Halioglobus japonicus: one gene and its partners. The protein of the gene in region 2 interacts with the protein of the main gene of each other region in a pairwise test. Links are inferred from orthologs where the notes say so. Each region holds a gene or a part of one and is shown on either strand. Other genes may lie near its edges.

Region 1 (3,484 bases), 3.3 Mb from region 2 along the record:
TGTATTCAACATGTCTGTCGGTACGGCAGAAGTCATCGTCGACGATGTGCCGGTAGGGCGGATTGTCGACGGTGAAATATTTGGCGCCATGGCGGCGCTGACTCAAGCAGACCGCAGTGCCACCGTGCGGGCCAAAACGACCTGTTCAGTGGTGAAAGTACCCAAAGAGCAATTCACGGAGCTGATTCAGCGCAACCCGGCCACTATTCACAGCCTCCTGATCGATATGGCCAACTCCATCGTTAATCTCAACGAGCAGTTGGTCGGATTACGGGGCTGACCCATCGCCCGCAGCGCGGGCGAACCCAAGCAACAAACGGAACATCATGTCAGACATAATAGAAATCGACGACGACGGCATCGAACAGGTGTCGCTCAAGAGCTATACCGAGAAGGCCTACCTGGATTACTCCATGTATGTGATTCTCGACCGGGCCTTGCCCCATGTGGGCGATGGCCTGAAACCGGTACAGCGGCGCATCGTCTACGCCATGAGCGAGCTGGGCCTGAAGGCCTCGGCGAAATTCAAGAAGTCAGCCCGCACCGTGGGCGACGTTATCGGTAAATTCCATCCCCACGGAGACAGCGCTGCCTATGAGGCCATGGTGCTCATGGCGCAGGACTTCAGTTACCGCTACCCGCTGGTAGATGGCCAGGGTAACTGGGGCTCGCCGGACGATCCCAAGTCCTTTGCGGCCATGCGCTATACCGAATCGCGCCTCACCGCCTATGCCGATGTTCTGCTGGGCGAACTGGGCCAGGGCACCGTCGACTGGGTTCCCAACTTTGACGGCACCCTCGAGGAACCCTCGGTGTTGCCGGCCCAGGTGCCGAATGTGCTGCTCAATGGCACCACCGGCATCGCTGTAGGTATGGCGACCGATGTGCCTCCGCACAACCTTAATGAAGTAGTCTCTGCCACCGTACACCTGCTGGAAAATCCCAAGGCCACTGTCAGTGAGCTGTGCGAATTCGTGCAGGCACCGGACTTCCCCACCGAAGCGGAAATCATAACGCCTCGTGAAGATATTCTGGCCATGTACGAGAGCGGTCGCGGTGCGTTAAAAATGCGTGCCCGCTGGGAGAAGGAAGACGGCGACATTGTCGTCAGTGCCCTGCCGCATCAGGTGTCCGGTTCCAAGGTGCTGGAGCAGATTGCCCAGCAAATGCAGGCCAAGAAGCTGCCCATGGTGGCTGACTTGCGCGATGAATCCGACCACGAGAACCCCACGCGCCTGGTGATTGTGCCGCGCTCTAATCGGGTGGACATTGAAGGGGTGATGAATCACCTGTTTGCCACCACGGATCTGGAGCGCAGCTACCGGGTCAATCTGAATGTGATTGGCATCGATGGTCGTCCCGGGGTAAAAGGCCTGGACCGTATCCTCAAGGAGTGGCTGTCTTTCCGCACCGACACGGTTCGCCGCCGGCTCGAATTCCGCCTCGAGAAAGTGCTGCGTCGCCTGCACATTCTGGAAGGCTATCTGGTGGCCTTCCTAAACATTGACGAAGTCATCCACATTATTCGCACCGAGGAAAAGCCCAAGCAGGCCCTGATGGATCGCTTTGGCATCAGCGACATCCAGGCAGAAGCCATCCTCGAACTGAAGCTGCGCAACCTCGCCAAGCTCGAGGAAATGAAAATTCGCGGCGAGCAGGATGAGCTCGAAAAAGAGCGCGATAACCTCGAGAAGATTCTCGGCAGCGCGGCGCGCCTCAAGACGCTGATTAAGAAAGAACTGCTGGCCGTGGCAGAACAATACGGTGATGACCGTCGCTCGCCGCTGGTAACCCGCGACGAGGCCAAGGCCTTCAGCGAACTGGAGCTGATGAGCTCCGACCCGATTACCGTGGTTATGTCGCAAATGGGCTGGATTCGTGCGGCGAAGGGTCATGAAATCGACCCGACCACACTCTCCTACAAGTCTGGCGACGGCTACAAGATGTCGGTGCGAGGCCGCAGTAACCAGCCCACCGTCATACTGGATTCCACCGGCCGGGCCTATACCGTCCCGTCCCACAATCTACCCTCGGCCCGAGGCCAGGGCGAACCGGTGACCGGGCGCATTAACCCACCGTCCGGTGCCACGTTCGAGGGCATGATGACCGGCGGTGACGAACAGCTGTATCTGCTCGCTTCCGACGCGGGCTATGGCTTTGTCGGCAAGCTCAGCGATCTTCAGACCAAGAACAAGGCCGGTAAAGCCGCCCTGTCTCTGCCCAAAGGTGGCAAGGTCATGCAACCGGCTGCCATTGGTGAGACTGAGGGTGCCTGGGTGGCCGCAGTGTCCAATGAGGGCCGCCTGCTGGTGTTCCCGTTGGCCGATCTGCCGCAGATGGCACGCGGCAAGGGCAACAAGATCATTGGTATTCCGCCGGCCCGGGTACAGGCCCGTGAGGAATGGGTGGTCTCGGTGCAGGTGTTGAGGGCAGGCGATACGCTGGTGGTTCACGCCGGCAAACGTCACCACAAGCTGAAGTTCTCTGACCTCGAGCACTACCGAGGTGAGCGCGGGCGGCGCGGTAACAAGCTGCCGCGTGGGTTCCAGAAGGTGGATGCCATGGTGGTTGAGGGCTGACCCCCCCAATTGCGGGTAGGCTTTGGCTACCCGCGCCAGGGCTGGGCTGAAAGCCCTCCGCCGTCTCCACAAATCATAAGCACGACCTGATGGTGCGAAAACCCTTTCAGCCCAGCCCCGGCGCTCGATTCCGTTATCACCAGGAGTGACAGTTTTGGATATCCCAGTTGAGAACTGAGTCGAGGTTTGGAAGTCGGTTGAAGCTTCCTGAAATCGTCGAGAGGCATGGATGCCGCACGCCGAAGCGCGCCATGGATGGCCTTGCAGCGGTTTCAGGAAGCTTCAACCGACTTCCAGACCGGATTGCAGGAGCACTACAACAAGGCAGGATTGAGCAGTCGCTTCAGAATGAGTTGTAGCTGCCGCTCGAGCAGATCGTCATAAGGCCCAGCAAACCCTTCCACCATCGTGTAGTCCATGACCTCAGTTGCCTGCTGCTGAATGCGGCCCGCAACGTCAGTATCTTCACACACCGCCGGTGACAGCAGAATTTTTGGGGCTTGCTGGCGCAGACCTGCTGCAGTTCATCCAGGGTCGATTGCATATACAGCCCCGGGTAGATGTCCTTGTGGTCGCCCACGCCCAGCTCGCTCAGGGATGCGGCGATGGAAATATTCAGGGACAGTGGCATGTGTTTTTCGAGCTCCGCGGCCACCGCGTGTATCAGCCAGGCGCAGGAGGCGGCGCGGAAAGGAGCGCTGCCCGCATTGCCCCGGCCCGAGAAATACACTGCCAGGGCAAACTGGCGGGTGACCTGGATTTCGCCGCCGTAAAAGCCTGCCGAGGCATAGACGACCTGATGGAGGCGATCCGTATAGCGGTGCAGAGATTGTTCGTCGAGGGTATCCACATAGGCCATCAGGCTGTCCAGCTGCAGATACAACACCGCCGTAGTGCGGTAGTTC
Region 2 (3,880 bases):
GGTCGAAAAGGCCTGATGATGGTGTCGCCCCCGCGAAGGCGGGGGCCCAGCTTTTTGTCTGGATCCCCGCCTCCACGGGGGTGACGAACTAAATGGCGGTTATCCGCCTTGATGGGGAGTCTTAGTAGGCCCAGCCGAACAGACGTTTGAACCCGGGAGTAAAATCATGGCTAAGAAAGTCGAAGCTTATATCAAGCTGCAAGTGCCTGCTGGTCAGGCCAACCCGAGCCCCCGGTAGGTCCGGCTCTGGGTCAGCACGGTGTGAACATCATGGAATTCTGTAAGGCGTTCAACGCCGAGACTCAGGGCACTGAGCCCGGTCTGCCGATTCCCGTTATTATCACTGTGTATAACGATCGTTCCTTTACCTTCATCAAGAAGACGCCTCCGGCTTCCGTTCTGCTGCGCAAAGTCGCCAAGATCAAGAAGGGCTCCGGTACCCCTAACACCAACAAGGTGGGCAAGGTAACCCGTGCGCAACTGGAAGAAGTGGCTACCCAGAAGTGGCCTGACCTGACCGCTGCCGACATGGATGCAGCCGTGCGCACTATCGCCGGTTCCGCCCGCAGCGCCGGTATCGAAACTGAGGGGGTGAATTAAGATGGCCAAGCTGACCAAGCGCCAGAAGGCATTTAAAGAGAAGGTGAACCCTGAGAAGGCCTACCCGCTGGAAGAAGCGGTAAGCCTGCTGAAGGAGCTCGCCACTGCCAAGTTCAACGAGACCGTTGAAGTGGCCGTAAACCTGGGCATCGATGCCCGTAAATCTGACCAGGCTGTTCGCGGCGCAACCACTCTGCCTAACGGCACTGGTTCCGACGTACGCGTTGCGGTTTTCACCCAGGGTGAAGCTGCTGAGAAAGCCAAGGCCGCCGGCGCTGACCTGGTAGGCATGGAAGACCTGGCGGAACAGATCAAGGGCGGCATGATGGACTTCGACGTTGTCATCGCCTCTCCCGACGCGATGCGCGTTGTTGGTCAGCTGGGCCAGGTACTGGGTCCTCGCGGCCTGATGCCCAACCCCAAGACTGGCACCGTAACTCCCGATGTGGAAACTGCGGTTAACAACGCCAAGGCTGGTCAGGTGCGCTACCGCACCGACAAGAACGGCATTGTTCACGGCGGTATCGGCAAGATCGATTTCGACCTGGATGCCATTCGCGGCAACCTCGAAGCTGTACTGGCTGACCTGAAGAAGGCCAAGCCTGCCGCTGCCAAGGGCGTCTACATGAAGAAAATCAGCCTGAGCACCACTATGGGCCCGGGCATCACCATCGACCAGGGGTCGTTGGAGTCGTAATTGTTGAGCTGCCCCCACAAGGGGCGGCTCCTCAAAGCTTTCCCAGGGAAGGGAAAGCGGTAGGTCGGTGAAAACCCACAGGTTGGATCCGATCCACTTTGAGGTCTTTGGACAAGGCGGGGCGCAAGCCCACTAGCTGAGAACTAAAGGCCATCAAAGACCGTAGGTGCCAATGCTGATGCGGTTTATCAGTGGCGGTTTAATTGAGGCGAGTTGTATCAACGCCAAAGCCTACGCAGATGGTGAAAGTGTTCACCACGCGAGCAGTACTCACATAGGTTTGTGAGTACCAATGTAAAGCAACCCAGGAGTATATCCAGTGGCAATTGGACTCGAAGACAAGAAAGCGATCGTAGCTGAAGTTAACGAGACAGCCACCAGTGCACTGTCCCTCGTTATCGCGGATGCCCGCGGTGTACAGGTAGACAGCATGACTGCTCTGCGCAAAGAAGCGCGCGAAAACCAGGTGACCCTGCGTGTAGTACGCAACACCCTGGCCAAGCGGGCTCTGGAAGGTACCGAATACGAGTGCGTTAACGACACTCTCGCCGGTCCCTCCCTGTTTGGTTTTTCTATGGAAGACCCGGGCGCAGCGGCACGACTCTTCAAGGACTTCGCGAAAGACAACGAAGAATTTGAAGTAAAGGCATTGGCGGTAAGTGGCCAGATGCTGGGTGCTGAGCAATTGGATGTTCTGGCTAAGCTGCCGACCCGCGACCAGGCACTCTCAATGCTGATGAGTGTTATGCAAGCGCCGGCAACCAAGCTGGTACAGACCATGAACGAAGTACCTGGAAAACTGGTTCGCACACTCGCTGCAGTACGCGATCAGAAGGAAGCGGCGGCGTAAGCCCCATTTCCCGAAATTTTTATCAGCTAGATAGGAGACGAAAGTCATGTCTAAAGAAGACATTTTGAATGCAATTGCAGAAATGAGCGTAATGGAAGTCGTTGAGCTCATCGAAGCAATGGAAGAGAAGTTTGGTGTAACCGCTGCTGCAGCTGTTGCTGCTGCACCGGCTGCTGCTGGCGGCGACGCTGGCGCGGCTGCAGAAGAGAAGACTGAGTTCGATGTAGTTCTGACTTCTGCTGGTGACAAGAAAGTTAACGTCATCAAGGTAGTACGTGCAGTAACTGGTCTTGGCCTGAAAGAAGCCAAAGGCCTGGTTGACGGCGCTCCTTCCCCCATCAAGGAAGGTGCTTCCAAGGAAGAAGCCGAAGACATCAAGAAGCAGCTGGAAGAAGCCGGCGGCGCTGCAGAACTCAAGTAAGTTCTGCAATCGTCCGCACCGCCCTCGGGCGGCCGGACAAGGACAAGGCTGGTGGAGCGAAAGCCCACCGGCCTTTTCCCGCTTAATGCGGGCAGATTTTTGAAGTCAGAAAATGGGGGCAGGCCTCAATTCCAGGCTCAAAAATGGACCGCAAAAGCTTGAATGAAGAAAAAGGGGTCTGTCCCCTTTACATCAACATGCTGGGGAGTACTGATGGCATACTCGTACACTGAGAAAAAGCGTATTCGCAAAGATTTCGGCATGCTGCCGAAGGTAATGGATGTACCTTACCTGCTTGCGATTCAACTCGATTCATACCGTAAATTTACCCAGCAGGGTGTTCCACTGGATAAGCGCGGCGCCTATGGCTTGCACGCGGCTTTTAAATCCGTATTCCCCATTGTCAGCTACTCCGGTAACGCTGCCCTGGAATACGTCGATTACGCATTGGGCACGCCTGTCTTTGACGTCAACGAATGTCAGCTGCGCGGTGTGACCTACTCCTGCTCCCTGCGGGTGAAAGTGCGCCTGATCATCTACGATAAGGATTCGTCCAACAAGACCATCAAGGACATCAAGGAACAGGAAGTCTACATGGGGGAGATCCCCCTGATGACCGACAACGGTACCTTCGTCATCAACGGTACCGAGCGTGTAATCGTGTCCCAGCTGCACCGTTCCCCGGGTGTATTCTTCGACCATGACAAGGGCAAGACCCACTCCTCCGGCAAGCTGCTGTACAGCGCCCGGGTGATTCCCTACCGTGGCTCATGGCTGGACTTCGAGTTTGACCCCAAGGATCTGGTATACGTACGTATCGACCGTCGCCGTAAGCTGCCTGCCACCGTGCTGCTGCGCGCGCTGGGTTACCAGTCAGAGGAAATCCTCGACATGTTCTACGATGTAAATACCTTCCACTCCGACGGCGAAGGTAATTACACAATCACCCTGATTCCCGAGCGTCTGCGCGGCGACGTTGCTGCGTTCGACATCAAGGCTGGCAAAAAGGTTGTGGTTGAACAGGGCCGTCGTATTACCGCCCGCCACATTCGCGAGCTGGAAAAAGCCAACGTTACAGAACTGGAAGTCCCCGGCGATTATCTCAATGGCCGCGCCCTGGCCAAGAACATCGTTGACGAGAAGTCCGGTGAAATTCTGGTTGAATGTAACACCGAGCTGACTGAAGAGATTCTGGCCCAGCTGGACGAAGCCGGCGTTAAGGAAATCGAGACTCTGTACACCAATGAGCTGGACTGCGGTCCGTTCATCTCCGACACGCTGCGTCTGGACACCACGCGCAACGAACTGGAAG
Region 3 (4,550 bases), 2.2 Mb from region 2 along the record:
CCTTCGCCGCCTCTCGCTGCGCATTGGCGCGGTCTGATGGTGAGGTAAGCCCCACCGACCATCCGCACTGCTCTTGGCGTGAAAGGCCTCATGATAGTGGCGCCTCATTTTACCTGCCTTGTGGTACGGATCGATGAGCGGAGGCAGCTGTAAGCCTTCAGAAATCGTCGGGAGGCATGGATGCCGTGCGCCGAAGCGCGCCATGGATGGCCTTGCAGCGGTTTCTGAAGGCTTACAGGTGACTCCGATCCGGTTAGCAAAAACTCCGCAAACACTTCGAGCGAGAGAAAACTGCTGCCGAAAAAACCCAACAAATGTACACTGCATGAATGACTTCGTTTGTGCATTTACGCCTCCACTCCGAGTATTCAATTGTCGATGGCCTGGTGCGGCTCAAGCCCCTGATGGGCAGGGTAGCCGAGCTGGGCATGCCCGCCGTAGCAGTCACTGACTTCACCAATTTCTACGGCCTGGTAAAGGCCTACAAAGCTGCCTTTGGCGCCGGTGTGCAGCCCATTTTTGGCACCGACCTCAGGGTGATGGAAGCCGACGATCCCGAGAAGTCCTACCCCATGTGCCTACTGGCCATGAATGAGGCCGGTTACAAGAACCTTACGCTGCTGATATCCCAGGCCTATACCGATGGCCAGTATCTCGGTGAGCCCTATGTGCGCAAAGCCTGGCTTGAGGAGTGCGCTGAAGGCGTGATTGCCCTGTCGGCCGGTGCTGCCGGTGATGTGGGCCATGCACTGCTCAGCGATAAGCCCGAGCTTGCCCGGGAGCGGGCTGAGTACTGGATGAATCTTTACCCTGGGCGCTACTACCTCGAGTTGCATCGCACCGGGCGTGAAGGTGACGAGACTCATCTGCACCGGGCCGTGGCACTGGCTGGAGAACTGGAGTGTCCCGTGGTGGCGACAAACGATGTGCGCTTCCTGGAGGCCTCAGAGTTTGAGGCGCATGAGGCGCGGGTGTGTATTGGTGAGGGCAGGGCGCTGGACGACCCGCGCCGGGTGCGCGCTTATACCGATCAGCAGTACCTGCGCTCGCCCCAGGAAATGCAGGAGCTGTTTGCAGATATTCCCGAAGCACTGGCCAACTCGGTAGCTATTGCCCGCCGTTGTAACGTCGTGTTGGAGTTAGGCAAACCGTATCTGCCCGATTATCCCATCCCCGATGGCATGACCATGGATGAGTTTTTCCGGCAGTTGTCCCACGATGGGTTGGATGCGCGCCTGGAAGTTTTGTTTGATACCAGTGCCAGCGATTTTCCCGAGGTGCAACAACGCTATCGCGAGCGCCTGGATTTTGAGCTCGACACCATTGTGCAAATGGGTTTCCCCGGCTACTTCCTGATCGTGATGGACTTTATCCGCTGGGCCAAGGAGCACGATATTCCCGTCGGGCCAGGGCGGGGTTCCGGTGCCGGTTCGCTGGTGGCCTATGCGATGGAGATTACCGACCTCGATCCCATCGAATACGACCTGCTGTTCGAGCGCTTCCTTAACCCCGAGCGGGTATCCATGCCTGACTTTGACGTCGACTTCTGTATGGAGAAGCGCGACAAGGTTATCGAGTACGTGGCGGATAACTACGGCCGCGAGGCCGTTTCGCAGATTATTACGTTCGGCACCATGGCCGCCAAGGCGGTGGTGCGCGACGTGGCCCGGGTTCAGGGTAAGTCCTACGGCCTGGCCGACAAACTCTCGAAGATGATTCCCTTTGAAGTGGGCATGACCCTGGAAAAAGCGCTCGAGCAGGAAGAGCCACTGCGTGAGTTTCTTGCCGAGGATGACCAGGCCCAAGAAATCTGGGACATGGCCGAGCAACTCGAGGGGGTGACCCGGGGTGTGGGCAAACACGCCGGTGGTGTGGTGATCGCGCCTTCCAAACTGACGGATTTCTCGCCGCTTTATTGCGACGAAACGGGTTCCGGCCTCGTCACCCAATACGACAAGGGCGACGTGGAAGACGCCGGGCTGGTCAAGTTCGACTTCCTCGGCCTGCGTACCCTCACAATCATCGATTGGGCCGTGAAAATGATTAACCCGGCTAGGGCGCGCGCCGGTGAAGAGCCTCTGGATATTATGCAGATTCCGCTGGACGACGCGCCCAGTTTCCGCCTGCTCATGTCCGCCGAGACTACCGCCGTGTTCCAGCTGGAATCGCGCGGTATGAAAGATCTGATCAAACGCCTGCAGCCAGACTGTTTCGAGGACATTGTGGCACTGGTGGCCCTGTTCCGCCCAGGCCCACTGCAGTCGGGCATGGTAGATAACTTTATCAACCGCAAGCACGGGCGCGAGGAAATCTCTTACCCCGACGCGCAATACCAGCACGAGTGGCTGCAGCCGATTCTGCAGCCCACCTACGGCATCATCCTGTACCAGGAGCAGGTGATGCAGATAGCCCAGGAGCTGGCCGGCTATACCCTGGGTGGTGCGGATATGCTGCGTCGTGCCATGGGTAAGAAAAAGCCCGAGGAGATGGCCAAGCAGCGCGCCATCTTCGAAGAGGGTGCCCAGGGCAAGGGTGTTGACGGCACCCTGGCCATGAAGATTTTCGACCTGGTGGAAAAGTTTGCCGGCTACGGTTTTAACAAGTCGCACTCGGCAGCATATGCACTGGTCTCCTATCAGACCTGCTGGCTGAAGACGCATTACCCCGCACCATTTATGGCGGCGGTGATGAGTTCGGAACTCGACAATACCGACAAGATTGTGATCTTTGTCGAAGAGTGCCGGCGCATGAAGCTGTCGCTCAAACTGCCCGATGTGAACGAAGGGCAGTACATGTTCACCGTGAACGAGCAGGACGATATCATCTATGGTCTCGGTGCGATTAAAGGCCTCGGTGAGGGCCCGATCGAGAATATTCTCAAGGCCCGTGAAGAGGGCGGTCCATTTAAGGACCTGTTTGATTTCTGTGCGCGCACCGATCCGCGCAAGGTTAATCGCAAGGCGATTGAAGCTCTGATTCGTTCCGGTGCTCTGGACTCCATGGGCGAGACCCGCTGGGTGCTGATGGCCAGCATGGAGGATGCACTCAAGGCTGCAGAGCAGAGTGCCAGCAACCGGGATGCCGGCATCGATGATTTGTTTGGCGAGGTGGTGCCCAGCCAGGGAAGCGGCCACGAGGATGTGTACGCACCGTTTCGCAATATGCGCCCCTGGCCTGATAAGGAGCGCCTGGGCGGCGAAAAGGACACGTTGGGGCTGTATATTACCGGGCATCCCATCGACGAGTATGAGCGTGAGATCCGTAAATTCGCGCCGACGCGCATCGCCGATTTACGTGCCGACAAGCAGGGGAATCAGGTGCTGGCCGGACTGATTGTGGCCATGCGCACCATGAAGACCAAGCGCGGCGATACCATGGCCATTCTTACGCTCGATGATCGCAGCGCGCGCCTCGAAGTCACGGTGTACGCCGAGGCGTTTAATGAGGCGCGTGAGTTGCTCGGTAAAGACAAGATCGTGATTGTCGAGGGCAAGGTGGCCCACGATGACTATTCAGGTGGCCTGGCCATGCGCGTTAGCGGCGTGCGCGATCTGACCCAGGCCCGCCAGAGCTATGCCTCAGCCCTGAGCCTGCAGTTGCGCGGCGAGCAACTCAATGACACATTTGTTGCCCAGTTACAGCGCACCCTGGAGTCAGGGCGCGGCGGCAGCTGTCCGGTGTCTATGATGTACCTGCAGGGCCATAACCAGGCTCGCTTCACCTGCGGGGAGAACTGGCGTGTGTCGCCGACCGATGAACTGCTGCAATCGCTGCGCGACCAGTTAGGTCAGGACAGAGTGGCGCTGGAATACCGGTGAGGCTTACTGCGGCGCTAGTGCTGACGCTTCTGTTGGCCGCTTGCGCGGACTCTTCCCGTCCCTGCCCTCACCAGGGCAAGGCCGATTTTGCTCCTTCCGGGGGGTGCCTCGCGGTGGTCCACGGTAAGATTTTGTTGATTGAGAATTTGGCCCGAAAAGTGTCGCCCCCTGGTGGCAAATCGTTGCAGGGTGAATCGGCGCAATGTACTGCCCATCGGGAAACTTACGAAGAGATCGGCCTGGACCTGGTCCCCGGTCGACTGTTGCACGTGTTTGATACCGGATTTCATCTTTACCATTGCCAGATTCACGCTGAATCGGGTCAGATCAAGCCCGCTGTACTCGAGGCCCGTCGCGCGATATGGCTCCCTGTAACAGACGTCGATGACGTCGAATGGCGCTTCCCCGGGCAGGGTGCTGCCCTGCGAACTATACTGAATACCCCCTACCAGCAACTCGAACAAGAGTAGAGAAATCAACATGTCAGACACCGACAAAATTGAAGCGGCGGTGTTTCGCCGCCTTCTTGAACACCTCGACAGCCGCAAGGATGTGCAGAACATTGAATTGATGAACCTGGCTGGTTTCTGCCGCAACTGCCTGTCCAAGTGGTATGTGGCCGCGGCACAAGAGCAGGGCGAGAGTGTCGACTATGACGCCGCCCGTGAGCGTGTCTATGGCATGCCGTATGGCGAGTGGAAAGCGCGTTACCAAACCAAGGCTACCCCGGAA

Evidence for each region.
Region 1: the proteins of rplL (region 2) and parC interact in binary tests that used the Escherichia coli proteins (3 or more experiments, as listed by UniProt). The link is inferred for Halioglobus japonicus from one-to-one orthologs.
Region 3: the proteins of rplL (region 2) and dnaE interact in binary tests that used the Escherichia coli proteins (3 or more experiments, as listed by UniProt). The link is inferred for Halioglobus japonicus from one-to-one orthologs.

The regions. Positions count from the first base shown.
Region 1 is NZ_CP019450.1:774,228-777,711, forward strand. What follows is about bases 1-2,952. They hold parC (DNA topoisomerase IV subunit A), read left to right. Parts: upstream 1-326; coding sequence 327-2,579; downstream 2,580-2,952. Other genes in these bases: BST95_RS03725 (cyclic nucleotide-binding domain-containing protein), read left to right, coding at 1-280; BST95_RS03735 (hypothetical protein), read right to left, coding at 2,923-2,952. In the rest of the region: more of BST95_RS03735, read right to left, coding at 2,953-3,484. UniProt on the Escherichia coli protein: Topoisomerase IV is essential for chromosome segregation; it is the principal protein responsible for decatenating newly replicated chromosomes. It relaxes supercoiled DNA.
Region 2 is NZ_CP019450.1:4,024,789-4,028,668, reverse strand. Bases 1,065-3,880 are described here. They hold rplL (50S ribosomal protein L7/L12), read left to right. Parts: upstream 1,065-2,193; coding sequence 2,194-2,568; downstream 2,569-3,880. Other genes in these bases: rpoB (DNA-directed RNA polymerase subunit beta), read left to right, coding at 2,782-3,880; rplJ (50S ribosomal protein L10), read left to right, coding at 1,617-2,147; rplA (50S ribosomal protein L1), read left to right, coding at 1,065-1,297. In the rest of the region: more of rplA, read left to right, coding at 602-1,064. UniProt on the Escherichia coli protein: The binding site for several of the GTPase factors involved in protein synthesis (IF-2, EF-Tu, EF-G and RF3). Is thus essential for accurate translation.
Region 3 is NZ_CP019450.1:1,856,114-1,860,663, forward strand. The notes cover bases 1-4,018. They hold dnaE (DNA polymerase III subunit alpha), read left to right. Parts: upstream 1-329; coding sequence 330-3,818; downstream 3,819-4,018. Other genes in these bases: BST95_RS19940 (NUDIX hydrolase), read left to right, coding at 3,932-4,018. Also shown: more of BST95_RS19940, read left to right, coding at 4,019-4,288; BST95_RS08770 (DUF1244 domain-containing protein), read left to right, coding at 4,299-4,550. UniProt on the Escherichia coli protein: DNA polymerase III is a complex, multichain enzyme responsible for most of the replicative synthesis in bacteria. This DNA polymerase also exhibits 3' to 5' exonuclease activity. The alpha chain is the DNA polymerase catalytic subunit.